DNA from 3 places in the Brevibacillus nitrificans genome. Region 2 is predicted to be linked to each of the others. Evidence: riboswitches for the same ligand, from Rfam matches in the RefSeq annotation. Region 2 holds a riboswitch; each other region holds the start of a gene.
The links. A riboswitch is a leader RNA that binds a small molecule or an ion and turns the genes downstream of it on or off. The one in region 2 is predicted to bind S-adenosylmethionine.

Region 1 (10,640 bases), on a different contig from region 2:
GATGAGGCCGAGCTGCTGGTGCAGGAGTATCGGGAAGGTGGTAGAGGGACGCTGAAAATCGGCGCGAGCTACACCCCAGCTACTTATTTCCTGCCCCCTTTTCTGGCTGATTTTCAAGCGCTCTATCCAAACGTACTGCCCATGCTGACTGTGAAAAAGGCAAAAGCCATCATGGAGCTCTTGCTCGACTTTGAAATTGATGTCGCCATCGTCTCGTTGCCAGAGGGTCAGAAAGAAGGCCTGCACGTCATTCCCTTGATTGCCGACGAGCTGCGATTGGTGATGTCTCCCTCGCATCCGCTTGCCGCTAGAGAAAAAATCGCTCTTAGTGATTTGCGCAATGAGCCTTTTCTCGTGCATGAGTACGGTTCCACTTCCAGAGAGCTGGCGGAGCTGTGGGCAGAGGAAAACCGGTTTCGCTGGAAAATTCGCATGGAGCTCGGTGCGATTGAGACGATCAAGGAATCGGTCAAGCACAACATGGGCATCAGCATTTTGCCTCAACGAAGCGTCATCCGCGAAAGCCAGCTGAAAGAACTGATCGTTCACGAGCTGCCAGGGTATGTCAATCGCCGCCATATCTGCCTCGTGTACCGCCAGGACGACATTATGGCGCAGCAGGTACGGACCTTTATCGATTTCATCCAGCGCAATGGAAAAGGAATCCAGTCATAAGGAAACCTCTATCGAGGCCTGTTCAAGGTGGAGCGACCGCGTTTTAGCGGTAAGTTTTACCGAAGGAATGCCAGAAGCGGACGCTGAGGCACTTCGCCATGCGCTCCGGAATTCATAAACGTAAACGCTTATAAATTCCTATACGTGAATAAAAACCTCTTTCCCAATGAGGAAAGAGGCTGGATATTTATTGTATGTAGCTGTCTTAAGCGATGCGAACTACTTTTGACTTTTCCGCTTGTGGCAGGAAAGACAAGTCTACTTGCGCGTGAGCTTCTTCCAAGCCAACGTCTTGCGCGAGCAGCAGCGCTTCTTCCTGGAAGGTCAAGGTACAGCTTCCTTCGTTCAATTCACAAAGCCGTTTCAAACGCTTCAAGCGATCCGCCTTTTTCTCCGCTCGCATGCAGTCATTGCGCAATTCGCTGACGTTTACGTGGCGTGCATCCGCGATCATGCTGACGTCGTCTACATGGACGATCAGCCGCTGTCCTTCTTCTGTAACAAAACCGATCGAGCAAAAATGCGCACCTGACATTTCCAATCGAGTGAGAACGGCATTGGCATATACCTCTCCCGTACGCAGACGGATTGAGCTTGCTTCAATGGCCCCGCCTATCTTACGCTCGTTGGCGATCACCGTATACATATCCGTGTAACCGTTAATCTGATAGCGCATAGTACCCTCCTGCTTTGCCAATTGTTGTTGTTGAGACTAATTATCATTAACAGTATTCATCGTATAATGAAAATCATTATCTGTCAATGCTGAGAATGATTTTTATTGAGAATGACAAACTCTTTTTTAAAATGCCCATTCTCATCCACCTTATTCTTCCTCCCTTCGGCAAGCGATGGGCATATACCCGAAATGAGTCCACAGAAAAAAAGACCGTCATCTCTGAGCTGCTCTTTCTCAGGGATAACGGTCTTTCTCACTTTTCATTTAGGCTTTGGCAAAAATACCGAGCTGCTCGATTCGACGTACAGCCTCTGCCAATCGTGCCTCATCCGATAGAAGTGCCGCGCGGACGTAGCCTTCGCCGGTCGGTCCGAAGCCATTTCCTGGCGCCACGACGACATGGGCTTTTTCCAGCAGCAAATCGGAGAACTCGACGGAAGTAAAACCACTCGGAACCGGCAGCCAGGCAAAGAACGAGCCTTGCGAAGGCTGAGCCTGCCACCCGATGCGGTGCAGGTTGGAGAACAGCGCGTTGCGGCGGCCCTCATAAACCGCTACGAGATCGCGCACGCATTGCTGCGACTCTGTCATCGCTTTGGCAGCGGCCATCTGCACAGCACCGAACAAACTGACGAAATAATGGTCCTGAATCAGATTGATCAGACGCACCAGCTCGCGGTTTCCGACCATCGCACCGACGCGCCAGCCTGCCATGTTGTAGGTTTTGGACAGCGTATAAAACTCCACGCCGACCTCCTTAGCACCCGGTACTTGCATGAAGCTCACCGGCTTTTTCCCGTCGTAGCTGATCGCGCCGTACGCGAAGTCGTGACATACGACGATCTCGTTTTTGCGGGCAAAACGAATTGTCTCTTCGTAAAACTCAAACGGAGCGTTTACCGCTGTCGGGTTGTTTGGATAGTTGAGGAACATCAGCTTCGCGCGGTCCAAATCCTCCTGAGGAATCTGGCCGTAATCCGGCAAGAACTGATTTTCAGCGCGCAGTGGCATCATGACCATGCGTCCATCTACCACCGCCACGCCAGACCAGTAGTCCGGGTAGCCTGGATCCGGCACCAGAGCCACGTCCCCTTTGTTCATCAAGACCTGACAGATCTCTACCAGTCCTGTTTTGCTTCCGAACAAAATGGCTACTTCTTCTTCGGGATCGAGGTCAACATCGAACTCTTGTTTATACCAGTGAGCGACAGCCTGCTTCAGCTCGAGGCGTCCGCTGAATGGCGGATATTTATGATGCAGCGGGAGTGCAGCGGCTGCTTGCAGCTCTTCTACGATATGGGCGGGTGTCGGCAAATCAGGATTGCCCTGGCCGAGGTTGATGACATCATGTCCTGCAGCGATCACTTTGTTTACTTTCGCTACGAGTGTGGCAAAAAACTGTGTCGGCAGGCGATCGATCATGTCGGAGGGTTGGATACGCATCTTTCTTCATTTTCCTTTCTGTCGGGTAATGCTGGGAATGTTAGAAAACTTGGCTCCGCCAAGCAAAAAATCCCTTTTTCCTCACAGAAAAAGGGATAGATCAGCTTCGTCACGTCCTTATCTGTCAGGAATTCTCCTGCTGGAATTGGCACAGCATCTACTTCCCGCTATGGGTGAGCAGATCCGCTGCCGGGCTTCATAGGGCCAGTCCCTCCACCTCTCTACATAAGTAAAGCACACGGAATATAATGTTTTGAATCTTCTTCATACTACTTGAGCACTACCGGTGTGTCAAGATCCTTGCTGAATTTGCACGGTCGCTCCGTCCTTGAGCAGCGTCTGTCCCCGCACTACGATCTGCTCTCCTTCTTTCACACCCGCGAGAATCTCGACGGCATCACTTGTCTGCACTCCCGTTTTGACCTCTACTTTTTTCGCAGTCAACTGGTCCAGCCGATACACGTATTGTTTCCCGTTTTCCTCAAACACAGCCTTTCGCGAGATCACCAAGGACTGGGCAGATTGCTGCTGACCGAATTGGATGTTGACCACCATATCCGCTTTCAGTCGGTCATCCCGATTGGCGAGGGATATCTCCACAGGATAAGCCCGCAAATCCGGATTCATGACAGGGCTGATTGCCGTTACCGTCCCTTGCAAGCTTTGCCCGGTTGCCGTGAGCGAGACATGGACGAGGTCCCCTGTCTTGACCGTCGCCATGTCTTTTTCCGATAGATTGGTCTTCGCGATCAAAGGATCTGTATCCACGATCGTGACGACAGCAGATTGAGGCGATGCCATCTCTCCTGCAGAGCCGTGCACCTCTGAAATCGTCCCCGAAATAGGGGCGGCAATAACGGCATTCCCCAGCTGCTGACGCGCGTTTTCCAAGGCGACCCGCGCTTGCTCTACGGATGCCTCCGTGACTGCCACACCTGTTTTTTGCTTCGCGGTCGCGAGCGTCTGCTTGGCGGTATCATACGCGCTCTGTTCGTTCACCAAGACGGCTTTGGCCTGCTCCAGCTGCTGGGCAGATACCGCCCCCTGGTTGAACAGAGCCGCGAGCCGCTCATAGTCTCGTTTTGCATCGTTTCGTGCCTGTTGCGCCGAAATGAGACCGCTTTGGGCCTGCTGCAGGCTTTGCGCCGTGTTGGTCTTGCTTTGCTGCAAGGATGCCGCCGCCAGCTCATAGCTCGCCTGCGCTTCCTTCACCGCGTTTGCTAGATCCGTCTGATCCATCGTGAACAAAACAGCTCCTTTTTGTACCTGCTGCCCCAGCTTTACATGGACCATGCTGATTTTTCCGTTCGCTTTTGGCGTGACTTCGACTGTCTCGCTCGGTGCCAGCTTTCCGGTTACCCCTGCGCTTGCTCCTACACTCCCTCGCTTGACGGTGTCGATCTGGACAGGGACGACCTTGGCCTCTTCCTGCTGAGGTGTCACCTGTGCCTCCTGGCTGCTACAGCCTCCGATGGCTACCGCAAAAGCCAGCAGCAGTCCGATTGTTGCCGCGCTTCTTTTCATTTTCTATCCTCCCTCTAGCAGGCGAGCCGCCTCGTGTCCGCCTGCTCTCTCCCGCATCATACTTCGGTACGAAGCTCGCTGCCTTTGGCTTTCTTCTGTCTACGCTTGCGATTTTTCAGCTTGCTGACCAGGTCGTCAAACCAGGTATAGATTACCGGGATGAGTACCAGCGTGATCATGGTCGAGAAAGAAAGGCCGAAGATCACCACAATCGCCATCGGTGCCTGCGACTCGTTGCCCTCGCCTCCCCCAAAAGCAAGTGGAGTAATCGCCAGAATCGTGGCGAGCGTAGTCATTAAAATGGGACGCAGCCGCAGAGGGCCTGCAGCGAGTATCGCGTCGTTGCGCTCCACGCCTTTTTTCCGCAGCTGATTGACGTAATCAATGAGCACGATGGCGTTGTTGACGACGATTCCGATCAAGAGAATGTAGCCGATGAGCGCAGGTACGCTGAGCGGCTTACCGGTCACGAGCAGCCCGACTACGACACCGATGAAGGTCGGTGGAATCGAAAACATGATGATAAACGGTGTGAACAGCGATTCAAACTGGCTGGCCATAACCATGTAGACGAGGGCGATGGACAGGATGATCGCAAGTCCGAGACTGCCAAACGACTCCATCATTTCCTTGCTCTGTCCGCCAAACTCGATGCTGTAGCCATCCGGCAAAGTCAACGCGTTCAGACGGGCTTGAATATCCGAGGAAACGGAGTTCAAATCACGCCCGACGAATTCTCCGGAGATTTTCACTTCGCGCGTCTGGTTGGAGCGGGCAATCACCTGGGGCACTTCCTGGTTGACGATATCTGCGACAGAGGATAACGCGATCTGCGCCCCTCCTGATGTCGGGATGCGAAGCTGCTGCAGATAAGTGATGTCGTCCTGGTATTTACGCGGCATCATGACGCGAATATCGATCTGATCATCGCCTGTCTGAAACGTCGTGACGGTCATTCCATCAAAGGCAGTACGCACATTGGACAGCACCTGACTGGTCGTCAGTCCGTACAAGCCTGCCCGCGAGGCATTGACGATCACTTGCAGCTCCTGGCTTTTTTCTTCCATCGAGGAGACAATATTGCGTGTTCCTTCCACCTGCTTCATTTCCCCCGCGACGATTGCACTGATGTCTTCCAAAACAGCGAGATCATCCCCACGAACTGTCACTTCCAGCGGAGCCGTGACGGGTCCCCCTGACTGATCCAGCTCCTTTACCTCGATTTCAGGTCCAGAAATATCGGAGAGCTGTTTGCGCAAAAGCTCCACGACCTGCTCCGTCGTGACAGTACGCTGCTCCTTGGGTACCAGTGACACCTGCAGCTGCGCCCGGTTGCTGGTGGATGTGGCGATAATGGAAGGCCCACCGGACGACCCGATGGAGGTATACAGTTGGTCGAGCTCGGGCAGCTGTTTGATTCGGCCTTCTACTTCTTGCACGACCTTTTCCGTCTCCTTTAGCAGCGTGCCATTCGGCATTTTGATGGAAACAGAGATTTTCCCCTGCTCGAGCTTGGGGATGAATTCCGCTCCGACGGCTCCTGAAAGGAACACGGCACCAACAAACAGCGCAATCGTGGCGGCAAAAACCGTTTTTCGATGTGTAATAGCCCAACCGAGAAACCGGCCATACCGGCGAGCGAGCTTAGAGAAACCGATATGGAACCAAATCAGTGGATTCATGCCCCGATATTTCGCTCGCTCCTGCTCATCCATATGCGGAGTCTTTTTCAGCCAGCGGGCGCTCAGCATCGGAACCAGCGTCAGAGAGGCCAGCAGGGCGGCGATATGCGAGTACACAACCGTCAGGGCAAGCGGGCCAAATAGCTCCGAGGCAAGCCCTTCTACAAAAACGATGGGAGCAAAAACAGAGATTTGAGCGAGGGCAGATGCCATGACAGCGGTCCCGACTTCCTTGGAGCCGAGTCGTGCCGCTTCCATCATGCTTTTGCCTTGCTCGCGATAGCGAAAGATGTTTTCGAGGATAACGACCGCAAAGTCAACGAGAGAGCCGAGTCCGAGCGTCAAGCCCGACAGCGAAATGAGGTTGATCGTCTGACCGGTAAAATACATCAGACAGAATGTGGCGATTACGGAGATGGGCAAAACGATCGCAATGATAATCATCGATCGGAAGCTGCCGAGGAACAGGAGCAAGACGAGGATGGAAAACAGACCGCCGATCAGCGCATGCTCGCCAACGGTGTAGATAGAATCCTTGATAAATTGGGAAGAATCGAGAATCATCGTGATTTTGACGTTTTTGGGCAAGACGTTTTCCAGCTGCTTGAGCTCTGCTTTCACTTCGTCTGCCACTTCAATGGTGTTTCCCCCAGACGCCTTGGTTACACTCAAGCCCACACTCGTCTGACCGTCCAAGTACGTTTTTTGGGTGATTTCCTTGTATGTATCCGAAATGGTCGCGAGGTTCTTCAGAGCGATGGTTCCACCGGGCAGCCGGATGGGCGTTTCTCCGATCTCCTGGACATTGCTGTACTCTCCATCGACCCGGATCGCCAGCTTCGTGTCTCCTTCCCGTATGCTGCCCGAGGTACCCGAGAGATTCGTCGCCTGCAAGGCTTGCTGCACCTGCTCGATTCCGATTCCGTATGCCGCGATGCGGTCCGGATCAAGCACGACTTCGATAACCTGGTCTTCCCCGCCAGATACACCTACTGAGGCAATCCCGTCGATGCGCTCCAATCTCGGCTTGATGACTTCCTCCGCCAAGGTTTTGAGCTTAGCGATGTCGCTCTCCCCGGTGACAGACAAGGTCATGATTGGCTCGCTATTCGGATCGATCTTGATAATTCGCGGGGCGTTTGCGTTGTCAGGCAGTCTGCCGCGCACCTGATCTACTTTGTCCCTCATGTTCAAGGTCGCCTGATCCATGTCTGTTCCCCAGTTGAACTGCAGGATAACCTGAGAAGCTCCTTCTGCCGAGTTGGACATGATCTTGTCGACGTTGGCGACGGTTCCGAGCCCCTCCTCGATCGGCTTGGTCACCAGCTTTTCCACCTCGGCGGGTGTGCTGCCTTCCACCGTCGTGACAACGACCGCTACCGGCAAGTTCAATTCCGGATATAGCTCGACAGCCAGCTTGGGCAGGGAAACAAAGCCAAAGATGAGCAAGGCTAGCGCCATCATGAAAATGGTGACGGGGCGTTGAATGGAAAAACGTGACAGATTCATCTCGCATCACTCCCTCCCTTTTTCGGAAACGATTGTTGCCGCACTTCGAGATGCCTGGTCAAAAGCGCCAAGGACTCACTGGCCCTCTCCACTTCAGACGCCTCCATCGAGGAGAAAAGCTCGGGGAAGTACTCGCCTCGCATGAACGGAATCCGGTTCTGGATCGCCTCGACGGAACCGACCAGCTCGACCCACACCATCCGTCTGTCCTGATGGTCCCGGGTACGCTCCACAAAACCGTTCCGCTCCAAACGGTCGACGATTCCGGATACGGTGCTGTAGGAAAGGTCAATCATCCGGCTGATCTCCCCGATCGTCCTTCTGCCCTGCATGACCGGCCCCAGCACAAACATCTGCGGTACGGTCATCCCGCATGCAGCAAGCTCTTGCGCAATCACATCCAGATAGACCTTGTTGAGCCTTGTCAGACGCATTGCCATCCGCTTCTTGTCGTCCACAGCAAGCACCCCAAACTATTTCGCTTTACGAAATGATTATGTCACGCTTCGATATTTCGCATCAAGAAATATTCACTTTGAAAAACGAAGCAAGTTTCGACACCAAAAATGGTTAACAAAAAAGCAGGCTACCCTCTTCCCTGTAGCCTGCTTCCTCACTAAACTTCCACGGTCACTTTCGTTTTCGGCTTCACCTTCCTGCCCGTCAAAAACACCCCGCCGACAATGAAGAGCATCCCGGCAAGCAGATTCCACGTAATCTGTTCACCTAGCAATGTATAGCCCCAGATAAACGCTGTGATCGGAACGAGATACGTTACGAGTGACGCGATTTCTGGACCGCCTTTTTGCACCAGATAGTAAAAGAGGATATACGCGACGCCAGAGCCAAACACGCCGAGCCCCAGCAAGGCCGCGACTGTCCCCCCCGAGCTAAACGCAGAGATAGGGAGTGACTCCGTTGCCAGCGAGACTCCACCTGCTCCGATCATCGAGGTGAGCAGTGTCCCGAACGTAATCTGGTACATCGATAGATTGCCGGGCAAACGCTTCGACAGCTGTCCACCAAATGCGTAGCAGCAAGTAGCCGCAAGCATGCAAAGAAAACCGATCACATCCACGGACACCAAGGAAACCGGATTGACATCGAGCAAGACAATAATGCCACAAAAAGCGATGAGCATGCCGATCCAATGCATGCGATGGGATGCAAACTTGAAAAAGAGGATGCCTACCGCCAGGGTCCATATGGGGGTCGCTGCATTTAGCACCGATGCCATCGTGCTCGTCAAACGAGTTTCACTGAAGGCAATCAGCGACCACGGGATCGCCGTATTGACCAAGGCCATGATGATCATCGGCCCCCAGGCAATTTGTTTGAAACCAATTGGCTTTTTCAAACTCACCATGATCAAGATAATCGTCACCAGGCCGAGAGCAGAACGCAGGAAAGCAATCGTCGCGGGACCAAAGTCATGCAGCAGGATCTTCATAAAGTAGAACGAACCACCCCAAATGAGACTGAGGATCGTGAGTACCAGAAATAACGACCGAGACAAGAGGATCCCTTCCTTCTGTAATTTAGGCTCTCGCTTTGCGCTCCTGCCTGTATTCTAGCAAGCTATTGATTCTCCCGCTATCGAAGTATGCCAGTTACCAACAAACGAAAAGAAAGACGCACGAGGCGCCCTCCTTTATTTTTCTATGGTTGTCGCAACCACGCTGCGCTTGCTGCGTTTTTGAAACGAGCTGTGCAGAACAAAGAAGGCGACAGACATCAGGGAGAGTCCGGCCATAATGTAGAGCAAGCCCTGTGCCTCAAACGTCTGGAAAATAAAAGCCCCGAGCAGCGGCCCCAGCATCCGGCCAGCAGAGCCGGTACCCGATACCAGCCCCTGGATGAAGCCCTCCTGCCCTTCCGGTGTAAACTCGGCAGCCACGGTCGGAACAGCCGGCCAAACGAGCATTTCCCCGATGGTCATGACAAACATGGCGACGAAGAAGCCTGCATACGCCGTCGTTTGGGACAAAATCAGCATCGACAAGGCGAAAACGTAGGTTCCCAGCAGCATCTGTGCCTTGAGCGTCTTGGCAAAATGCCTGATGACCCATGAGATAAGCGGCTGTCCAAACAAAATCAAGGCTCCGTTCAGCGTCCACAGCAGGCTGTACTGTCGCAAGGTAATCCCCAGTGACTGCATGTAGGTAGAGAGTACCGTCGTCCACTGCACATAAACGATCCAGCTGATCAAAAGCCCGGCGCATAACAGGATCAACGCGCCCCACACTACTTTTTTCGGGGATGTGGAGATAGCCGCCTTCTTTTCGCTCTCTTTCTTTACAGCAGAAGTAGCGGCTTGCTCAGCTGCTCCTGTCTGCCCCTCCGCGATCGCTTTCAAATGACGAGGTAAAATAAAGACAAACATAGCAAAAACAACGATTTGAGCGATAGCGTTTCCAAAAAAGGTCCAAGCAAACGACACGCTAGCCAAAACTCCCCCCAGGGCGGAGCCGGCCGCGACGCCTGCATTGAGGGCAACGTAAATCATGTTGATGGCTTTTCGTCCCCCCTGCGGCCACATGACAACGGCCAGCGCATTCATCACAGGGGACAAGGTACCGTAAAACAATCCGTTCAGAAGCAAAAGAATCGTATAGATCGTGAAATCAGTCGTGAAACCGAGACAGATCGATATGACGATGATCCCGATGGAGGACAGAATGATCGTCTTCATCTTCCCCCAGCGGTCAAAGAGCATGCCGCCAGCCAGACTCCCCACCAAAAATGCTCCCTGGTTCAGCATCAGCAAAAAGCCGGCTACGGTCAGCGGCTTTCCTAAATAATCGTGTATATAGATGGTGACCAGAGGCCAAATACAAGCCATACCTGTAGAAAAAATGATGGCAGCTACCGCCAGAAGACGGATGCTGCTCGGATAGGAATTCCAAGTCTGTCTCATTCGTTAGTTCTCTCCCCGCCGGAAGTCCCCACTTTTGCCACCTGTTTTTAAAAGAAGGCTGGTCGGTCCGATGACCATGCCCTTGTCCATCGCCTTGCACATGTCGTACACCGTCAGGGCAGCCGCACTTACTGCGGTCAAAGCTTCCATCTCCACCCCGGTTTTTCCTGTTGTTTTGACAGACGCTTCAATCTCGATGGTCTCCTCATCT
Region 2 (10,640 bases):
TACCCATTTGATCGTTTTGGTGATTACCAAGACGCTGAAGAGTTACCCAAATGCAGATATTTATGGCATCCAGATGGATATATTCGGAAAATGGCTAGGTACCGCTTTGGGAGTGCTGTACGCGATTTATTTTTTCTTGTCCGCTACGCTCATACTTCGAACCTATGTGGAGGTCGTCCAAACCTGGGTATTCCCGAATCTGCCGACCTGGGTATTGACTGCGATCATTTTGTTCCTCGCGATCTACACGATCATGGGTGGAATCAGGGTGGTCGCAGGGTACACCTTCTTTTCAGTAAGTGCGACCATCTGGCTCGTCTGTGACTTGTATTATCCGTTGCAGTATGCACAGTGGGAGTATTTGTTCCCGATTCTGGAGGCGAATGCAGAGCAATTGTTCAGGGGCATGCTCGGCATGACTTTGAGCAGCATCGGTTTTGAGATTCTGTACGTCATCTATCCGTATATTCAGAATAAGGAGAGGCTATCTCGAAGTGTCCAGACGGGAGTGCTCGTCACCAATCTTATTTATACAGGAGTGATGATCGTATCCCTGGTGTTTTTTAGCCAAGGGCAGCTCATGAGGACGATCTGGGCAACCCTCAACTTGAAGAAGATGGTCTATTTTCCTATTCTGGAAAGGTTTGAACTCATCGCCATCTCTGTTTGGCTGCTCGTAATTCTCCCTAACATCATGGTGTGTATCTGGTCATCGGCACGCGGCTTCAAGCGGCTCTTTGGCTGGAGTTTGAGGAAGACGTTGGTAATGATCCTGCCAGTCATTTACGTCATATGCTTGCTCCTGGTAAGCCGGAATCAGATTAATCAACTGAATGACCTCTATGCCAAGATCGGCTTGTATGCAGCTTATGTGTACCCACTCTTACTGTTTATACTCGTCAAATGGAAGCAGCGAAGAAGGCGCATCAAGGAGGGAGCTGCAGATGCGAACGTTCCCAAATAGTCCGACTGGGGCAAGCAGGAGAGGACTTCTGAACCTATGCTGTTCCGTAATCCTGCTGGTCACGGGCTGTTCCGACAGACAAATTTTCGACGAGACAGGCTTGGTGACAGTAGTAGGCTATGATCTCGAAAAAGACGGCAATGTCCGCGGGACGATCGTCATGCCCTCCATCAATCCGGAGGCAAAGGAAAAAATCCAGTTGATTTCCGCCGTAGGCAAGACGAGCAAAGGAATTCGAGACAAGGCGAATTTACAGTCTGACAAGAGGGTGCTAGGTGGTCAGCTACGTGTGGCACTCTATAATGAAGCGCTGGCGAAACAGGGATTGGGAAACATCGTCGACACCCTCTATCGGGATCCGTCCATCTCCAGCAGGCTTTACCTATGTGTGTATGAAGGCTCGACCTACGATTTGTTAACGTATCCGTACAAGGAACTGGGGAACATCGGTATCTACATGTACCGGATGATCGAGCAAAATGTAAAAGGAGAGAAAATCCCCTCGACCACGATGCATGAATTTTTTCGTGCTTACTATGATCACGGGATTGATCCGCAGCTTCCTTACGTTGTACGAAAAGGAAACGAGATTGAAATCAAGGGAGTCGCGCTGTTTCAGGGTGATCGCTACGTGGGCTGGATCACGCCCAAGGAAGCGTTTCTGATTAAGCTCATGCACGGCAAGTTCAAGATCGGAAGCTACGACACGGCAGTGCCTGCTAAAGTGTTCGGGAAGTACGTCGAGAACGAAAAGGACAGAAAGAAAGAGGTACAGCTTGTCTTTGACACGATTTCTTCCAACTCCACAATCAAATTGACGCATGCATCGCCTGCTCATTTTGATGTCAGTATTAAATTGAAAACACGGATATTAGAACTGACAATGCCGTTGAAAGTAGATGAAACCGACGTTTTGCACATCATGGAACGGGAGCTGGAAAAGGAGTTGGAGGAGAAGCTGCTTCAGGTCGTGAAAAAAATGCAGGATATGAATGTAGACACGGCTGGATTTGGGATCATCTATCGTGCGAACCGCCGTGGGATGGGGGAAATGACGATGGAGGAATGGCGCAAGATGTTCAAGCAGGCTACTTTTCGCTTTCAGGTAGACGCTACCATCATCCGTAACGGTGTAATGAATTAGTCTGCAACGATGTTGTGTTATAAAAAAACTTTTTTCCTCCTATTTCTATTGACGTATGTTTTTCAAAAGGGATATAATCCGATTTGTATTCGCAAATCATTGAAATGCAAAATATGAACATAATATACGTGGAAATCTTTCTTATCAAGAGAGGCGGAGGGACAGGCCCTATGAAGCCCGGCAACCGGCCCATGTCGTACATGGAAGTCGCGGTGCCAATTCCTACAAGATTGCATGGATCTTGATAGATGAGAAGGGTGGATGCGAACGTGATAGACGTTGCAGCCCCTTTTTCGTTTGTGAAAAAGGGGTCGTTTATTTTTCCGTAATAGAAGTAAGGAGTAAGGAAGCGGGAGGTGGATTCGTTGATTCAATTGCGCGATCTGAAAAAAAGCTATCAAGTACAGGGAAAAACGATTCCTGCACTGCACGGGATTGATTTGAAGATAGAAAAGGGAGAAATTTACGGGATCATCGGACACTCCGGTGCGGGGAAAAGTACGCTGATTCGTTGTATCAACCTGTTGGAACGTCCGACATCCGGAGAAGTCATTGTTGATGGTGTAGAGCTGACCAAGCTGGATGATCAGAAGCTGCAGGAACAGCGACGTCAGGTAGGAATGATCTTTCAGCACTTCAATCTGCTGTCCTCCGCAACCGTTGGCGACAATGTGGCGTTTCCACTGAAGCTGGCAAAGCGTCCCAAAGCGGAAATCCGGAAAAAAGTGGACGAGCTCTTGAAGCTGGTGGGCCTGGAAGCTCATCGAGACAAATTTCCGTCTCAGCTGTCCGGTGGTCAAAAGCAGCGCGTCGGGATTGCCCGCGCCTTGGCGAATGATCCGAAGGTGCTGCTGTGCGACGAGGCTACCTCTGCACTCGATCCGCAGACAACCAACTCCATCCTGGCTTTGCTGCTGGATATCAATCGCAAGCTGGGCTTGACTATCGTCTTGATCACCCATGAAATGCACGTGATCCGTTCGATTTGCGACCGCGTAGGCGTCATCGACGGAGGCCGCATCGTGGAGTCGGGAAAAGTGCTGGAGGTCTTCCTCAAGCCGAAGCACCCGACTACACAGGAGTTTGTGGAGCAGGTGGCCGATTCCACTGAGCTGCGTGAAGCCGTTGCCCACGAAAAAGCAACCGGAAGCCGGACGATTGCCCGCGTGACTTTCCTGGGGGAGCAGACGTATCAGCCGATCCTGTTCCAAACCATGCAGGAAACGGGAACAGTCTTCAGCATCCTGCAAGGAACGATTTCCCGCATGAAGGATACGCCATATGGACAGCTGGTTGTCGAGCTGGAAGGCGACGAAAAGCAAAGCATGCATGCGATTGAAACCCTGCGCAAGCGTGGTCTTGAAGTGGAGGTGATTTAAATGGGATTGACACTGGAAAATGTAGACTGGTCTGAAATAGCGGAAGGAACCGGGGCAACACTAACCATGCTGGGCTTCTCGACGCTGTTCGCCGTATTAATCGGTTTGCCGATTGGTGTGATCCTGTTTCTTACATCGCGAGGCCAGCTTCTGGAGAATCGCGCGTTTTACTCGTTCGCATCGATTGTGGTCAACATCCTGCGCTCCGTTCCCTTTATCATCTTGATGATCCTGTTGATTCCGGTGACAAAGGCGATCGTGGGGACATCCTTGGGTGTGCTTGGTGCGATCCCGCCACTGGTGATCGGGGCAGCGCCTTTCTTTGCCAGACTGGTGGAGACGTCGCTGCGTGAGGTGGACCGTGGAGTGATCGAGGCTGCTCAGTCGATGGGAGCTTCCAACTGGCAAATCGTCTGGAATGTTTTGCTGCCAGAAGCACGCTCCGGCTTGATCGCAGCCATTACCATTACGACGGTAACCCTCGTGTCCTACACGGCGATGTCGGGTGTGATCGGTGGGGGCGGTCTGGGTGACCTGGCGATCCGCTACGGCTACCAACGCTTCCAGACTGACGTCATGATCGTCACCGTTGTCATCCTGCTCGTGTTGGTTCAGATCTTGCAGTCCTTTGGGGATCGGTTGGTTTTGAAATTCAGCCGCAAGTAAGATCTTTCCATATAGATTTTGAAAAAGCACAGACAAAAAAAGGGGGATTTTTCCGTGAAGAAATTAGTAGTATCCGTACTGTCTACTGTATTGGCATTCTCTCTGGCAGCTTGCGGAAGCAAACCAGAAGCAACTCCAGCACCGGCTGAAGGTGGCGCACAAGGTTCCCAAGGTGGACAAGAAGTAACCTTGAACATCGGAGCAACTCCAGTTCCACATGCGGAAATCCTGAAATACATCCAACCAAAACTGAAAGACCAAGGTGTAAACCTGGAAATCAAGGAATTTACCGATTACGTGCAACCAAACATGCAAGTAAACGAAAAACAACTGGACGCAAACTTCTTCCAGCATAAGCCTTACCTGGAACAGTTCAATAAAGACCAAGGAATGGATCTCCAACCGGTAGTAGCGGTTCATATCGAGCCATTCGGCGGCTACTCCAAAAAGATCAAGAAAATCGACGAATTGGCTGATGGCGCAACAATCGCTCTGCCAAACGACCCAACCAATAACGGCCGCGCGCTGGCTCTTCTGGAGAAAAACGGCGTGATCAAGCTGAAAGAGGGCGTAGGGATCAGCGGTACTGTAAAAGACATCGTAGAAAACAAGAAAAACCTGAAGTTCAAAGAAGTAGAAGCTGCTATGCTGCCACGTGTACTGGAAGAAGTAGACCTGGCGCTGATCAACACCAACTACGCGTTGGAAGCAAAACTGGTTCCAACGACTGACTCTCTGATTCTGGAAGACAAAGAATCTCCATACGCGAACTACCTGGTAGCTCGTCCTGACAACAAGGATTCCGAAGCGATGCAAAAGCTGGCGAAAGAACTGAACTCTCCTGAAGTGAAGCAGTTCATCGAAGAGAAGTACAAAGGTGCGATCGTACCAGCATTTTAAAGAATGCTTTAATTGAAGGATAAACAAAAGCCCAATTGGTCCCACGTGACTGGTTGGGTTTATCTTTTTTGATAATTGTATAAATATTCATAAAATTAAATGAAATCTTTCCAAACCCCATTCTCAAATCCTCCGTCAGTAAAGTATATTTTGGTGGAATTAGGAAATTGTTAGAGAAGGGGGAACATTCACATGAAAAAGAAAATGCATAAGCTGGCTGGTCTGCTTTTGCTTGTCGGGACGTTGGTAGCTGGCTGTTCTGGAGGAGCGCAGCCGTCTGCTGTTCAACCATCCCAGCAGGAGTCGGGGGCACCCGCGGCACCGACAGCAGATCCGGCATCGCAAGTTTTCCGCGCGAATCTGACGAGTGAGCCTTCCACTGCTGACCCCGGTTTGGCAAAGGATGCGACTTCAGGTGCGGTCGTGCGTGCCACATTTGACGGACTGACGCGTCTGGACAAAGATTCAAAGCCGATGAAATCTATGGCGTCTGACATCAAGGTATCGGAAGACAACCGCGTCTATACATTCACCATCCGGGATGCGAAATGGAGCAATGGGGACCCGGTGACGGCACACGATTTTGAATTCGCTTGGAAGCGCGTGCTGGATCCGAAGCTGGGGGCGGAATACGCCTATCAGCTGTACTACATCAAGAATGCGGAAAAAGTGCATACCGCAAAAGCGAAGCCAGAGGAATTGGGCGTGAAGGCACTGGATGACAAGACGCTGGAGGTCACGCTCGAGAATCCGACTCCCTTTTTCCTCGAGCTGACGGCATTCTACACCTACTATCCGGTTGACAAGAAGGTAGTAGAAGCCAATCCGAACTGGGCGAATGAAGCAGCGACGCATGTGGGGAATGGACCTTTCAAAATGACGAGCTGGGAGCACAAGAGCAAGATCGTCCTGGAGAAAAACGAAAATTACTGGGAAAAGGACGTCGTGAAGCTGAGCAAAATTGAATTCGCGATGATCGAGGATGACAGCACGGCCCTGTCCATGTTTGAAAATGGAGAGCTCGATTGGGCGGGTCAACCGCTCGGGGGACTGCCTACCGATGCCATTCCGTCTTTGAAGGAATCCGGCAAGCTGGTGGTACATCCAAAAGCGACCATGTACTGGTTTAAGCTGAATACGACGAAGCCGCCGCTGAACAACGCCAAGATTCGCAAGGCGCTATCCTATGCTGTGAACCGCCAGGAGATCGTCGATAACATCACGCAGGTCGGGCAAGTGCCGACGATGGGCATGCTGCCGCAATCGATGATCATCAAAAAAGACGGCTACTTCAAGGACAATGACGTCGAGACGGCAAAGCAGCTGCTGGCAGAGGGACTGCAAGAGCTGGGGCTGACCTCGCTCCCTCCGATCACACTTTCGTACAACACGACCGATCGCCACAAGAAGATCGCGGAAGCCTTGCAGGATCAGTGGAAAAAGGGCCTGGGGATTGATGTGAAGCTGGCAAACAAAGAGTTCAAGGTACACCTGCAGGATATGCACGAGCTGAACTACGATATCGGGCGAATCGGTTGGAATGCTGACTTTAACGACCCAATCAACTACATGGAAATGTTCCGCGACCAAAATACGGGCAACAACGATACCGGCTGGGAAAACGAGAAATACAAACAGCTGCTGCAGCAATCGGCGGTCGCAAAAGATCCGGCAGAGCGCACCAAGCTGTTCGCTGAGGCGGAGCAGATTTTCATGGATGAGATGCCATTGATTCCTCTTTTCACAGACGTAGACGTATGGGTACAAAGCGAGAAAGTGAAAGGCGTGCAGGTAGATGGACTCGGCTTCATCGATTTGAAGTGGGCAGAAATGCTGCCGTAAAGACATGATTACGGGACGCTGAGCGGAGCACCTCTTGTGCGGTTTTCAAAACAGAATTGTCATCGTTTCTGCCAAGGACTATTCTTAAGGAAGGCAGAATGTTTTGGAAAATACGTCGCCAGGAGGTGCTCCCATTGAATGAAGCCGTAAATGACTTGCCAAAAGGTGTCCTTCATTTGGCTGGTAATGACTCTACATTTTCTCTCATGAGGTATGCCCCTTCAGCGGAGACGGAGTATTTCGTCCAGCATTACTGGATTGTCCGTTGGGATTTACGGGGGAAGGAACCGTACCACCAGACGGTGATTGCACACCCGAACGTCAATTTGGTATTCGAGGAGAGCAGTACGCGCATCTATGGCGTAGGAAAGTCAACGTCGGTACGTGTGGTGCAGGATCATGGATGGGTGATCGGCATCAAATTCAAGCCCGGCGGCTTTTATCCGTTTCTGGGTGCCCCGGTGTCGAGCCTGACTGATCGTTCTGCCTCATTGGAGGACGTCTTTGGGAGCGATTGCAGGAGCTGGGAGCGAACTGTTTTATCCGCGCCCGATGATCAGGCTATGGTGAGCCGGGCAGAAGCATTTTTGTCGGAACGCCTGCCAGAAAAAGATCCGAATGTCTCCCTCGTTCACGAGATGGTCATGGCCTTTCGAGATGACCGGAGCGTGATCAGGGTAGAGGATGCCGTTCGGGTAACGGGAATGAATAAGCGTGCTTTGCAACGACTGTTTGATCGATATGTAGGGGTGAGTCCCAAATCTGTCATCAAGCGATATCGGCTGCACGAAGCAGCACTGCGCATTGATCAGGGAGAAATAGCCGATTGGCTGGATCTTTCAACGGAGCTGGGGTATTACGATCACTCGCACTTCATTCGCGACTTCAAAACTGTCGTGGGGATGTCGCCTGAGGAGTATCGACAACAACGCGAAAATCTGACTGCGCCAAGCACATAGGCGAGGCAGAGAAAATAAAAAAAGCAGGGCTTTCCTGAAGGAGCAAATCTCCTGGGGAAGGCCTTGCTTTGTTTTTGGTGGGCAAAATCGTTAACCGATGTAGCGGGGGCGCTTGAAACCAGCTTCCTTCGTCGCGATGACCACGATGCCCTCCTCCGGGTCCAGCACAGAAGGTCCATTGTGATAAATCACACCTTGCAGAGGAGGAATTTGTCCGTGAACTTTTCTCGCGCGCTGTGCCAAAAGCGAGCGCCATACTTGGCGAGAGACGTGTCTGGAAACGGGTCTGACTCGGCCGGCTACTGTCATGTGTGCATGCGCTTTTCGAGAGTTCATGGCAGGGTTCCCCTTTCGAGAATGGTTTCAAAGTAATAAAAGAGATCTTCATTGATGCGAATCAGCTCTTCAGCGAGCTCAGGTAGCGCAAGCGAGATGTCTTTGGCCAGCAGGTGAATGGTAAAGACGAAAATTTTCGCAACTGTAAAGCTGAGGATCAGCTCTTTTTCATGTCCGTACTTTTTTCCGGTGTACGAAATCACTTTTTGATTGCTTAAGAATGAGTCTACAACATAACTGCGATCTTGTGGGTTACTACCATTGTATTCCAAAAGGTACGTTTTTGCATGATCTTTTATGGCGCCCGAGCAGCCAATTTGCACGAGAGCTTTTCCGTCCTCAGTCAGCTGGAACAGGGTTGTCCCCTTTACACGAAAATCAGCGAGGGGACTAAATTCATTGTGGAGCGCACCCAGTACCGAATGAATCCGGGGGATCATCCGCTCGCTGGACTCAATCGCCGATAGCATGAAGCGGGCATGAGATTCCAAGGGCAGTACGTATCGCTCGCGTTCTTTTTCCGACACACCCTGCTGGATCGGGCCCAGCTTTTTCAGCTGACGGCGAATGAGATGGCACGCCGAACCGATTTTCGCTGGGAAAAGCTTCAGATCTTTCGTGTGTTCATAGGTGACAGGAGTGATCCCGAGTAGGTCGGTTGGCAAATGCATGTCAGGGACCTGGCGAGGGGTCATGAAAAAGACGCGCTCTATCCCTAGCTTTCCTGTAAAGAGACCAAATTCAAACAGAACGTTATCGCGTACGGTTTTTACGTCCTGATTCCGATAGCGTGTCAGGTCGTCGGGTGTAAAGACAAAGATGGCGAAATCCACTTGTCTGGTCATGCCGATGAGATCGTGCAACGTGACACTGCCTGGCTCGAATATTCCCTGCGGCCATACGATACAGTCGGCATCGTGCTCCAGTGCGTTTTGAATTTCGTAAGCGACGGGGAGACCTTCTACGGAGGAACCGATGAAAATTTCCGGCTTTTGCCGATGGCCCATGCTGTCACTCCTTCCCGGCAACCAACCAATACTTTCCAAATGCATTACTGTTAGTTTAGAGCAAGGTGAGCGGTTTGCATAGATTTTTTGCTTGGAGGGATACTGAAAATGGCAAAGGCATGATTTATTTCCCTTTACATAATTTGATGATCGAATAAAACTTAATTAAACAAAGTTAAATTCAATTTAATATGACTAAAAATATTGTATATTGTTTCTGTAGCTTGCGGTCGCCCGAATTTTTCTTCTGGTTTTACCGCGTAGGAACTCTAAAGCGAAACCGCTTTCGAAACGCAGGATGCGGTCGCTCACCTTTGAGCATGCCTCAGTTGAGGTTTTTTTACGTACATTAGAGGGGGTCAAAAAACTATGAATAAAAGTGTATTCGCAGCAATGAGCTCGATTCTCGTATTGAGTGCAGCTTTGGCTGGTTGTGGCGGCGGAGATAACAAAGCCGGCGAACAAGGCGGACAAGCTGCCAATGAAGAAAAAACAGGTCCAAAAGTACTGCGTATGAACCTGCACAGTGAACCACCTACAGCGGACCCAGCACTGGCGGAGGATTCTACTTCCGGCGCACTGCTGCGCGCGACTTTTGACGGTCTGACTCGCATTGGTGAAGATGGAAAACCACACGAATCCGTTGCTGAAAAAATCGACGTATCCGAAGATGGCCTGACCTACACCTTCCACCTGCGTGATTCCAAATGGAGCAATGGCGATCCTGTCACTGCAAAAGACTTTGAATTTGCCTGGAAACGCGCTCTGGATCCGAAAACAGCATCCAACTACGCGTACCAGCTCTACTATCTGAAAAATGCTGAGGAATACAACCTGGGCAAAGCAAAAGCAGACGATGTAGGCGTAAAAGCAGTAGACGAAAAAACGTTGGAAGTGAAGCTGAAAAACCCAACGCCATTTTTCCTCGAGCTGACTGCCTTCTACACTTACTACCCAGTGAACCAAAAAGTAGTGGAATCCACTCCAAACTGGGCTGGCGAAGCAAAAACACACGTAGCCAACGGACCATTCAAAATGGAAACGTGGGAGCATAAAAGCAAAGTGGTTCTCGTGAAAAACGAAAACTACTGGGATAAAGATACAGTAAAACTGGACAAGATCGATTTCTCGATGGTAGAGGATGAAAATACAGAGCTGTCCATGTTCGACAACGGTGATCTGGATTGGGCAGGTGCTCCACTGAGCGCACTTCCTACTGATGCGATTCCGGCTCTGAAAGATTCCGGTAAAATGCAAACTGTTCCGATTGCCGGTACGTATATGTACAAATTCAATACGGAAAAAGCACCGTTCAATAACGCTAAAATCCGTAAAGCATTTGCTTACGCGATCAACCGTCAAACGATCATTGACAACGTAACGCAAGCAAACCAACAACCAGCTATGGGTATCGTACCGCCGACAATGGCTGTTTCGACCAAC
Region 3 (10,640 bases), on a different contig from region 2:
GCACATCCGCGATTGCTTGGGAGAGCACTTCCTCCAGCAAAACAACCTTCCCTTTCCGGGTGGACATTTTTTTACCGTCCTTGAGCATCATCCCGAATGGCACGTGATGCATGTCGCGCGCCCACGCATAGCCCATTTTTTCCAGAACTTTATACAGCTGCTGGAAGTGGAGGCGCTGCTCGTTTCCTACGACGTATACGGCTTTCGCAAAATCGTAGCTCTCGTGGCGATAGAGGGCCGCAGCCAAATCGCGTGTTGCATACAGGGTTGCGCCATCGGATTTTTTGATCAGGGAAGGAGGCATGTCGTACTCGTCCAGGCTGACGACGAGCGCGCCGTCGGATTCAGTCAAGAGACCTTTTTCCTCGAGCAAGGTAACGACACGATCCATCTTGTCATTGTAGAAAGCTTCTCCGTTGGTGGAGTCGAAGGAGACATTCATCAGGTCGTAGATCTTCATGAATTCCTTCAAGGATTCGTCGCGGAACCATTTCCACAGGTGCAGCGCTTCTTCATCGCCGTCCTCGAGCTTTTTGAACCATTCGCGTCCTTGGTCTTCCAGGGAAGGGTTGTCCTTGGCTTCATCGTGGAAGCGAACGTAGAGCGTCAGCAGCTCCTTGATCGGCTCCGCTTTCACTTTTGCTTCGTCTCCCCACAAACGGTACGCCACGATGAGCTTGCCGAACTGCGTGCCCCAGTCGCCCAAATGGTTGATGCGAACGGGCTGGTAGCCTTGCTTTTCCATGATGTTGGCGATCGCGTTACCGATGACGGTCGAACGCAGGTGGCCCATGGAGAATGGCTTCGCGATGTTCGGGGAGGAGAGGTCGATCGGGACCTTGCGTTCTTGTCCGATGTGGCTGTCTCCATAGGCACTTCCTTGAGCGAGGATGGTGCCAATCACTTGCTTCGCAACAGCTGCTTGATCGAGGAAAAAGTTGACGTAGGGACCGACTGCAGTCGATTCACGCAAAGGGTCTCCACTGATTTTCTCTGCCAGCTCTGCTGCGATCATCGGAGGAGCTTTACGCAATGCTTTTGCTAATTGAAAGCAAGGGAACGCGATATCTCCCATGGCAGGGTTTGGAGGTGTTTCCAGCATGCCGTATACGGTTTCTTTTGGAAAGTTTTCTACCCCTTGCTGTGCGAGGGCGTCGGCGATTTTTTCCGCCACTTGGTGTTTGTAGCTCATGTGAATCTCCTTTCTGATTGGAAAGAGGGTGGGTGCTCCAAATAAAAAAACCTCTACGTCTCCTGTAAGAAAGAGACGAGAGGTTGTGCTCCCGCGGTGCCACTCCTGTTGTTTTTGCGTGAAAGCAAAAACCGCTTGACCTGCTGTATCGGGCAGTCCCGGCGTTTCCCTACACGATCTGCAAATCGCAAATGTTCAGGACGCATCTCCGAGGTGCGTTTCCTCTCATGCTCTGCATCGGGCTTTCACCATCCCCGACTCGCTAGCGTCATTCGCATGAGGTACTTTCCTCTTCAACGATTCAACGATATCTCTAGCATTATAACTGGTGAGGCTGCACTCGCGCAACTCACTCTTCCGGTTTATTTAAAATCTTGTCCAGCTGTGCGAAGTATTCTCTCGTCAGCTTTTCCTTTTCCTCGGCACTCATGTTTTCTGCATTCATCCATTGTTCTTTGAATTGCTCGAGCTGTGCCAGCATAGCCAGCTCTGCTGCAGCATCTTCTTCCAGATCGTAGTTCTCGGATGGATCGAAGGGGATCAGCCGGTTGTCGTTTCCGCTGCGCAGGTATGGATTGCGCCAATGATCGGGAAACTGGTAAGGCTGCTCGCCAAACATCAGTCCGAGCACTTCGTCAGAATCGAGGGGAAGAAAATAGTCGTAATCATCTCGACGTCCACCTGCGGATAAATTGAGATGGGAAAGGAAGTAATGCAGATAATGGTCACCCGTCTCCCGGTTTTTCACGATGGAGTAAGTCTCAAATTCACTTTGCTCCAGTTCCTTGATTTTTTCGAGAGACGATAAAAATTCGTCTTTTTCACGGGCATCTAGTGTGTCCACAGCGTTTCGCTCCTTTGTATTGCCAAGCCGCGATACATGTCATTTTTGCATTCAGTATAGCAAAAGCGCTTTAGAGTGACAATGAACGGAGGTTTTTTCGATCCAGGCAAACGCAAAAAGAGCCTAGAGGATCTAGGCCCTTTTCATACGCTATGACTAGCAGTCTTCGGAGCACCCAACAATTACCAGCAGGATAAACAGTACGAGCACCAATGCGAAGTTGTCACCAAAGAATCCGCCGCAAAAAGATGTACTCATGTTTGTTTCCCCTCCTTTCCGTTATGCTCTAGTCTATACACGAACACACAGATTGGCGTGGGCGAATGTCTAGATCAACCAAAAATGGGCGCATTCTTTTGAGACAAGAGTAAATATTAGACAAATTCTCAATTGACGAAGAGACAGGGGGGTGATAAGATACTTGCAAACATTCATGAAGTTTGACATTTCAACTCCATAACCATGTACGACTCTTATCCAGAGAGGCAGAGGGACTGGCCTGATGAAGCCTCGGCAACCGGTAGAAATCCGGTGCCAATTCCAGCAAAGCTACGGCTTTGAAAGATGAGAGGATGACTCAGGCGCTTCTGTATTTCGCGGACAAATCCTCTTCTACTTAAGAAGGGGATTTTTTTGTGCAGATAAACATGGATAAGGCTTTTATCCGGTATACGCACAACTAAGTGAGACAGGAAGACTTGCAACTACAACAGGGCAGTGTATGAAACGGCTAAGAAGAGGCCGAAAAGGAGCAAGCTGATGAAACCAACTTTTCGCGAGCAGCTTTCCCGAAAAATTCTGATTCTAGATGGCGCAATGGGAACCATGCTGCAACAGGCAAACCTGACAGCCGAGGATTTTGGCGGTGAGGAGTACGATGGCTGTAACGAGCTGTTGAATTTGACAAGACCGGATGTGATTCGTTCCATCCATGAAAAGTATTTGGAGGCAGGCGCAGACATCGTCGAGACCAATACCTTTGGCGCGACTTCTGTGGTATTGGCTGAGTACGACGTAGCCGATAAAGACCTCGAAATCAATATAGCGGCAACCCGGCTGGCGAAGGAAGCGGTGGATGCCTACTCGACTCCAGAATGGCCGCGCTACGTGGCAGGTTCCATGGGGCCGACGACTAAAACGCTGTCTCTGACAGGCGGCGTCACCTTTGAAGAGCTGGTGGAGTCCTACTATCGCCAAGCCAAAGGGATGATTCTCGGTGGAGCCGATGTGCTTCTTTTAGAGACCTCCCAAGACACGCTGAACGTGAAAGCGGGGGGCATCGGGATCCGCAAAGCGTTTGAAGAACTGCAAACCGAACTGCCGATCATGCTCTCGGGAACGATCGAGCCGATGGGAACTACCCTCGCCGGACAAAACATTGAAGCTTTCTATTTTTCCCTGGAGCACTTGAAGCCGGTTTCGGTCGGTTTGAACTGCGCGACAGGCCCGGAATTCATGCGTGACCATCTGCGTACGCTGTCCGGCTTGGCGGAATGCGGCGTCAGCTGTTATCCGAATGCTGGGCTTCCGGATGAAAACGGTCATTATCACGAAACTCCCCAAGGCTTAGCGGCCAAAATGCGCGCGTTCGCTGAGCAGGGTTGGCTGAACGTAGCGGGGGGCTGCTGCGGTACGACGCCAGAGCATATCCGCGCAATGGCAGAGGCGCTAAAGGATTGCAAGCCGCGTGAGCAAGTGAAGGAACCGGTCAGCGCCGTCTCTGGCATCGAAGTGGTTTACGTGGAAGACGACAATCGTCCGTTGCTCGTGGGAGAGCGTACCAACGTCATCGGCTCGAAAAAATTCCGTGACTTGATCGCGGCAGGTCAGTACGAGGAAGCATCCGACATTGCCAGAGCACAGGTAAAGCGTGGAGCCCACGTAATCGACATCTGCTTGGCTGACCCGGACCGGGATGAATACGAGGATATGGAAAAATTCCTGCAATTCATCGTAAAAAAGGTGAAGGCGCCGCTGATGATCGACTCCACCGATGCAAAAGTGATGGAGCTGGGTCTGCGTTACTCCCAAGGGAAGGCCATTCTCAACTCGATTAACCTCGAGGATGGGCTGGAGCGTTTTGAGGAAGTCGCACCGCTCATTCACAAATACGGTGCAGCAGTCGTCGTCGGGACGATTGAAGAAGCCGGGATGGCTGTAACTCGCGAGAAAAAGCTCGAGGTTGCCAAGCGTTCCTACGATATATTGGTAAATCAATACGGAGTAAAGCCGCAGGACATCATTTTTGACCCACTGGTATTCCCTGTCGGAACTGGCGATGAGCAGTACATCGGTTCTGCTAAGGAAACGGTGGAAGGGATTCGTTTGATCAAACAAGCGATGCCGGAGTGCAAAACCATTCTGGGTGTCAGCAACGTATCCTTTGGATTGCCGGCAGCAGGTCGGGAAGTGCTGAATGCCGTGTTCCTGTACCACACGACAGTAGCAGGTCTGGACTACGCGATCGTCAACACGGAAAAGCTGGAGCGCTATGCTTCGATACCGGAAAATGAACGGAAGCTGGCCGAGGCGCTGTTGTTCGAAACGAATGACGAAACGCTGGCCGCCTTTACGGAGTTTTATCGTCAAAAGAAGAAAGAAGTGAGCGTAGAGGTCTCCAAGCTGACGCTGGAAGAACGCCTGGCACGCTATGTCGTCGAAGGCTCCAAGGATGGTCTGACGGAAGACTTGAAGCTGGCTTTGGAAAAATATGCACCGCTGGAAATTATCAACGGACCATTGATGACGGGAATGGAAGAGGTCGGTCGCCTTTTCAACGGCAACCAGCTGATCGTGGCAGAGGTGCTGCAGAGTGCCGAGGTCATGAAGGCATCGGTATCGTATCTCGAACCATTTATGGAGAAATCCGATGCGGCAGCGAAGGGCAAGATCCTGCTGGCAACGGTAAAAGGCGATGTACATGACATCGGCAAAAACCTGGTGGAAATCATCTTGGCGAATAACGGCTACGATGTGGTGAACCTCGGGATCAAAGTCCCGCCTGAGCAGTTGATCGCAGCCTGCCGCGAACAAAAGCCGGATGCGATCGGTCTGTCCGGTCTTTTGGTGAAATCCGCACAGCAGATGGTCATTACGGCGCAGGACTTGCGCGATGCAGGAATTGACGTACCGATGATGGTAGGGGGCGCCGCGCTGACTCGGAAGTTCACATCCAACCGGATCGCGCCGGAATACCGCGGGATCGTGCTCTATGCAAAAGATGCGATGGATGGTCTGGACCTCGTGAACCGACTGCAAAATCCGGAAGAGCGCGAACGCCTGGTGGAGGAGCAGCAAAATCTGCTAGAAGCAGTCGCCACCGCCCAACCTGTCGTCGAGGAGAAAAAACCAACCCTCCCCGCACGCTCGGCCGTGAGCAAAACCGTACCTGTCCAAGTTCCACCAGATTGCGAGCGCCACATTTTGCGCCAATATCCGATCACGCATTTGCAGCCGTACTTGAATCTGCGGATGCTGCTCGGCAAGCATCTCGGGGTGCGTGGAAACGTAGATAAGCTGATTGAATCCGGAGATGAGAAAACGCTGGAGCTGTACGGACTGGTGGAGGATTTGCTGAATGACGCCAAGCAGCAAGGCTCGATTTCCGCACACGGGGTGTACCAATTCTTCCCGGCGCAATCCCAGGGAAATGAGATTTTGGTCTACGATCCGAACGATCACAGCAAGGTGCTGGAGCGATTCGAGTTCCCGCGTCAGCCGGAAGAACCGCATCTGTGCCTCTCCGATTTCCTCCGACCTGTGGAGAGTGGAGAAATGGATTACGTCGGCTTCCTGACAGTAACAGCGGGCGGAGGCATTCGCGAGCGTTCTACCGAGCTAAAGGAACGCGGAGACTATTTGCGCTCCCATGTTCTGCAGGCACTCGCGCTGGAGCTGGCAGAGGCTTTCGCTGAGCGGATTCACCACATTATGCGTGATGTGTGGGGGATTCCTGACCCGGCAGAGATGACCATGCTGGAGCGATTCGGAGCCCGCTACCAAGGGATCCGCGTATCGTTCGGCTATCCTGCTTGCCCGAATTTGGAGGATCAGGCGCAGCTGTTCCGCTTGTTGCAGCCGGAAAATATCGGCGTTCAACTGACCGAAGGCTTTATGATGGAGCCGGAAGCATCCGTATCAGCGATGGTATTCGCACACCCAGAGGCTCGCTATTTTAATGCCGGACCGTCGGTGTTTGAAGTATAAACGGAATCAAAAGGAGAGAAGTGATTGAGTTGACCACAGGCAAGAAAGATTTACGGGAGTATTTGCAGGATCACCTGCTGGTAGGAGATGGAGCGATGGCGACCCAGCTGCACAGGCTGGGCGTCCCACTCGGAGTGAGCTTCGAAGAACTGTCGCTGTCGAATCCGAAGCTTGTCCAAGAGGTTCATGATTCGTATTATGCGGCTGGAGCCAGACTTTTGGAGACCAATACGTATTCAGCCAATCGGGATTCCTTGTCCCGCTATGGTCTGGAGCATCGCGTGGCGAGGATCAATCGTTTAGCCGTAAAAATTGCCCGGGAATCCGCAAGAGACGATGCGTATGTCGCAGGGAGCATTGGCTCCATTCTGGCAGGTCGCGTGCGTAAAAAAGTGCTGGATGAATACCGGGACCAGTATGAGGAGCAAGCGATTGCCCTGCTTCACGCCGGTGTGGACGGAATTATTTTGGAGACGTTTCTCGACCTGGAGGAGCTGCTTATGGCGCTGGAGGTCATTCGTCCGTTGACGGATGCTCCCCTGATCGCCCAGCTGGCTACGCTCGAGGTAGGACGCACGCGGGATGGATACTCGCTGACAGATGCGTTTGGGCAGCTGAAGCAGGCAGGAGCGGACATCGTGGGTCTCAACTGCCGTCTCGGTCCAGCAGAAATTTTGCGATCGTTTGAACATACGCAGGTTCCGCATGGAGCGCTCTTGTCTGCTTTCCCGAATGCGGGCCGTCTCGGTCTTACAGACGGGGAGTACGCCTACAAGTCGACGCCAGACTATTTCGGCCAGAGTGCCTTGCGTTTGCGGGAGCAGGGCATCCGTCTGATCGGGGGATGCTGCGGAACGACACCTGAGCACGTCAAAGCGATGGCAGACGCACTGGAGTCGCTTGAGCCACAGGAGAGAATCAATCCGACGATCGTGCCTGGTGATCGTCCACAGGTGACGGTACAGAGCGTCCGTGATCAGTCGAAGCCGAGCATCGTGGAACGAGTCAAAACCGAGACGACGGTCATCGTAGAATTCGACCCGCCCCGTGATCTAGATGCGGAGTCCTTCCTGGATGGCTGCTGCGAGCTTCACCGCGCAGGGGCTGATGCCATTACCTTGGCCGACAACTCGCTGGCTACTGTACGGATGAGCAACATGGCGCTGGGCGCTTTGATGAAAAGCAGACACGGTATCGATCCGCTGCTGCACATCGCCTGCCGCGACCGCAACTTGATCGGACAGCAATCCCATCTGATGGGCTTGCACGCCCTCGGTATCGATCAAATTCTTGTCATTACCGGCGACCCGTCCCGTTTCGGTGATTTGCCAGGTGCTACCTCCGTGTTTGACGTGACCTCTTTTGATTTGATCCGCATGGTGAAGCAGTTGAACGAGGGTGTTTCGTTTGCTGGTCGTCCTTTGAAGCAAAAAGCGCAGTTCATCGTAGGTGCGGCTTTTAATCCAAACGTAAGACAAATGGATGCGGCGATTGCCCGTCTGGAAAAGAAGGTAGAGGCCGGGGCGGACTATATCATGACTCAGCCCGTATACGATGCGGAATCGATCAAGCAAGTGTATGAAGCCACCAAGCATATCGGCATACCGGTCTTCATCGGGATCATGCCGTTGACCAGCTTGCGAAACGCGGAGTTCCTGCACAATGAAGTGCCTGGTATCAAGCTTTCTTCTGAAGCACTGGAACGGATGAGAGCGGTGGAGCAAGGGGAAGCGGCAAGGCAAGAGGGGATCAAGATGGCGAAGGAGCTGCTCGATACCGCCGTTCAGTATTTCAAAGGCATTTACCTGATCACGCCATTCCATTACTCCTCGATGGCAGCTGAGCTGGTGCAGTACGTGCGACAGCAAAGTGCGCTCGTGAAGACAGCGACCCACTAGCCTATACAATCGACAGAACAGAGGCCCTTGTGTGAAGAGACAGGCAAATTGCCGCTCTTTACTCAAGGGCTTTCATTTCTTCGAGCATGTAAGCCGTTTTCCTGATTTCCTGTTTCAGGAATTTTTCAATATCCCGCTCCGACATCTCGAGGTACTGCTGCTGGCGTAAAAACCGTTCGGTAATATGGGGATAGGCGAGGTCGGTATACAGAAGATGCCGCTGTCGCCGGGACAGTGGATTCTCGCGGAGATATCCGTCGAGAAGGTAGTGGAAGGCTTTGGGATTCCATTTTTTGTTCTTTCGCATTAATAAGGAGAGAACACGACTGATATCTTTGGAAGGAAAATCAAAGCGAACGTCCTCCCAATCAATGACGGTAATTTTCTGCTTTTCCGAGAGCAAGTTTCCGTTGTTGAAATCGCCGTGACACAAGAAATGTCGGGAGGTAGGGAGCTCCCTCCAATTCTGATAGTACGATGATTTTTCCAGGCTCTCCATGGCGATTTTACCGGCGATCAGAAAGAACGGAAGATGCTGATAGATGATCTGATGCTTCGGGTCATTGCTTGACTCGTACTGCTGATTCCAGCGCTGCAGGGCAGTAAAATCATTTCGATATTCCTCGTCCCACGTGTTTGCGGCGTTGTACAGGTGGCTGTACGCAGAGGAAAAGCCGACAGATGCGGCGTGAATTCGCCCGAGGGTGGAGCCGGTTCGCCTGATGCGTGCCGGAAGATTGAGAGCGAGCATGGGACCGGATGCCCAATGCTGGATGAGAAAGGGATACCCGTTCCAATAAATAAAGCGTTGATTGGCCTTCGTTTTTCGTACTTTGGGTATGTGGATCCCTTTCTTTCGCAGATGATCTTCTGCATCCAGGATGAAATTTTGCCGCTCTTCAGTAGTAAACAGGCTTTTGCCTAAGAATTTGCCCTTGCGTGTCCGCAAGACAATCACCAAAGATTTATTGGTGTTCCGCATAATCTCGTAACTGAGAATTCCGAGGTCGTACTCCTCTTCCATGAGTCGGATTAGTGCTTCCATCTCTTCCCTCCTACGAAAAGCGAGTAAGCGACTATCCTTCATCGTACTGCGAACAGAGGGAATGTGATACTCAAGAGAGGGGATGCCATCCTTTTTCCCGCAGAAACTGGCTCAGCTCACTGAACATGGCCAGCCGTTCTTCCCGGGAAAAGGAGGCGTTTGCACCGCTTGTCGAGGGAATGACAAACACATAGCTGCCAGGCCAATCGTCTGTGCCGAATTCGAGCTTGGATTGGAGTCCGAGCGCAATCGTCGTTTTTTTCTGTCCGGTGGCGTGGCGGAAAGCAGTGATACCGTTAAAGCAAATAACGCGGGGACGATAGGTCTGAATCATTTGCACGAACTGCTCCGCTCCGGTCGCATAGTCATCCTCGCGCAGATCGGTAGAAGAGCGAGTCGGACGGGAGACCAGGTCCGTAATGCCATAGTGTAAGTCGAGCAGACGGGCGCTCTCTTCGGGAGCAAATCGATGAGGAGTCAATCCACCCTCGTACAAGCCTCGCCAAAACAGATTGGCGGGGGTGGCATAATGGTATCCGGCGGTTGCCGAGACGCGTCCCGGGTTGATCCCGCAAAACAAAACAGCCAGATCACGCCGAATATAAGTAGGCAGCCATTTTTCCGTAAAGTCAACCAACACACGATCCCTCCTATCCCCTCATCGTAGCATACTACCTGAGCTATGCGAAAAGGGAAGGGGAGATCGTTTGGAGCCAACCCGTTAATGTCCAATAAAAAAAGGCCGTCGCAACGAACGGCCAGCATAAATTTCGTACGAAAATTTAGGGATGCGGCAAACGATTACTCCTCTTCGTAGAACCAGAGAGGGTCTTTGTTATCGACATCGCCGTTGTAGTTGATCAGTACTTCTTCTCCCGCCTTGATGTCCGTATAGGCGTAGAAATCAAAGGTGTGGTTGTCAAAATTGATTTCGTATACAGCATTCGGCTCATAGGAGTGATTGAACAGCATGCCGTAGCCCAGAAGGATACAAGTGTGGTTAGCCCCATATTCAAAAGCGTAGTCGGCAATCATGGTTTTCTCAATATGCTCATGCTCCGCATTGGGATAGGGGAGAACGGGTGCTTCGTGAATCAGTTCGCCTTTGCGAATATCTTGTGTGGCAAATACCCCCCGATTGAGATCGCCATTACTGAGGGAGGAAGTTTTTACGGTAAGCATTTCAATCACCTGCACATTCTTTGTCGAGAACACGTTGTCTCTTATTTTACTTAAGCATGACAGTTGAATGGGATGAAAGCAATGGTTTCCATTTATTTTAATGAAATTGTATAGGGTCATTCGCCAAGCGGGGTACTTATTGAACAAGGGAGTAAGTAGATGGGCTTTCTTCCTGATCGCAGTTTCCCAGTCAATATTCCCCTGATTCAGTGAATGCGGATTTTGTTCAGATAGAAGAAATTTTTAGTCATTGCTTTTTTTTAGTATTAACTA

Region 1: another riboswitch for S-adenosylmethionine. It lies ahead of EDM59_RS25255 (pyridoxal phosphate-dependent aminotransferase); the one in region 2 lies ahead of EDM59_RS22635 (methionine ABC transporter ATP-binding protein).
Region 3: another riboswitch for S-adenosylmethionine. It lies ahead of metH (methionine synthase); the one in region 2 lies ahead of EDM59_RS22635 (methionine ABC transporter ATP-binding protein).

Annotation. Positions count from the first base shown of each region.
Region 1 covers NZ_RHHU01000017.1:426,411-437,050, reverse strand. The annotation lists gene EDM59_RS25265 (LysR family transcriptional regulator) at 1-675, shown strand, start outside; gene EDM59_RS25260 (hypothetical protein) at 881-1,351, opposite strand; gene EDM59_RS25255 (pyridoxal phosphate-dependent aminotransferase) at 1,619-2,797, opposite strand; SAM riboswitch class I at 2,912-3,029, opposite strand; gene EDM59_RS25250 (efflux RND transporter periplasmic adaptor subunit) at 3,089-4,321, opposite strand; gene EDM59_RS25245 (efflux RND transporter permease subunit) at 4,378-7,512, opposite strand; gene EDM59_RS25240 (MarR family winged helix-turn-helix transcriptional regulator) at 7,509-7,970, opposite strand; gene EDM59_RS25235 (DMT family transporter) at 8,129-9,028, opposite strand; gene EDM59_RS25230 (MFS transporter) at 9,164-10,429, opposite strand; gene moaC (cyclic pyranopterin monophosphate synthase MoaC) at 10,433-10,640, opposite strand, start outside.
Region 2 covers NZ_RHHU01000015.1:111,576-122,215, forward strand. The annotation lists gene EDM59_RS22625 (GerAB/ArcD/ProY family transporter) at 1-964, shown strand, start outside; gene EDM59_RS22630 (Ger(x)C family spore germination protein) at 945-2,108, shown strand; SAM riboswitch class I at 2,247-2,363, shown strand; gene EDM59_RS22635 (methionine ABC transporter ATP-binding protein) at 2,474-3,487, shown strand; gene EDM59_RS22640 (methionine ABC transporter permease) at 3,488-4,153, shown strand; gene EDM59_RS22645 (MetQ/NlpA family ABC transporter substrate-binding protein) at 4,208-5,053, shown strand; gene EDM59_RS22650 (peptide ABC transporter substrate-binding protein) at 5,246-6,895, shown strand; gene EDM59_RS22655 (helix-turn-helix domain-containing protein) at 7,030-7,854, shown strand; gene EDM59_RS22660 (hypothetical protein) at 7,945-8,190, opposite strand; gene EDM59_RS22665 (TIR domain-containing protein) at 8,187-9,197, opposite strand; gene EDM59_RS22670 (peptide ABC transporter substrate-binding protein) at 9,567-10,640, shown strand, end outside.
Region 3 covers NZ_RHHU01000003.1:1,494,257-1,504,896, reverse strand. The annotation lists gene argS (arginine--tRNA ligase) at 1-1,192, opposite strand, end outside; T-box leader at 1,261-1,498, opposite strand; gene EDM59_RS09070 (hypothetical protein) at 1,542-2,036, opposite strand; gene EDM59_RS09065 (YjcZ family sporulation protein) at 2,193-2,294, opposite strand; SAM riboswitch class I at 2,507-2,607, shown strand; gene metH (methionine synthase) at 2,796-6,242, shown strand; gene EDM59_RS09055 (bifunctional homocysteine S-methyltransferase/methylenetetrahydrofolate reductase) at 6,272-8,140, shown strand; gene EDM59_RS09050 (phosphotransferase) at 8,199-9,185, opposite strand; gene EDM59_RS09045 (mismatch-specific DNA-glycosylase) at 9,256-9,822, opposite strand; gene EDM59_RS09040 (SET domain-containing protein) at 9,987-10,367, opposite strand.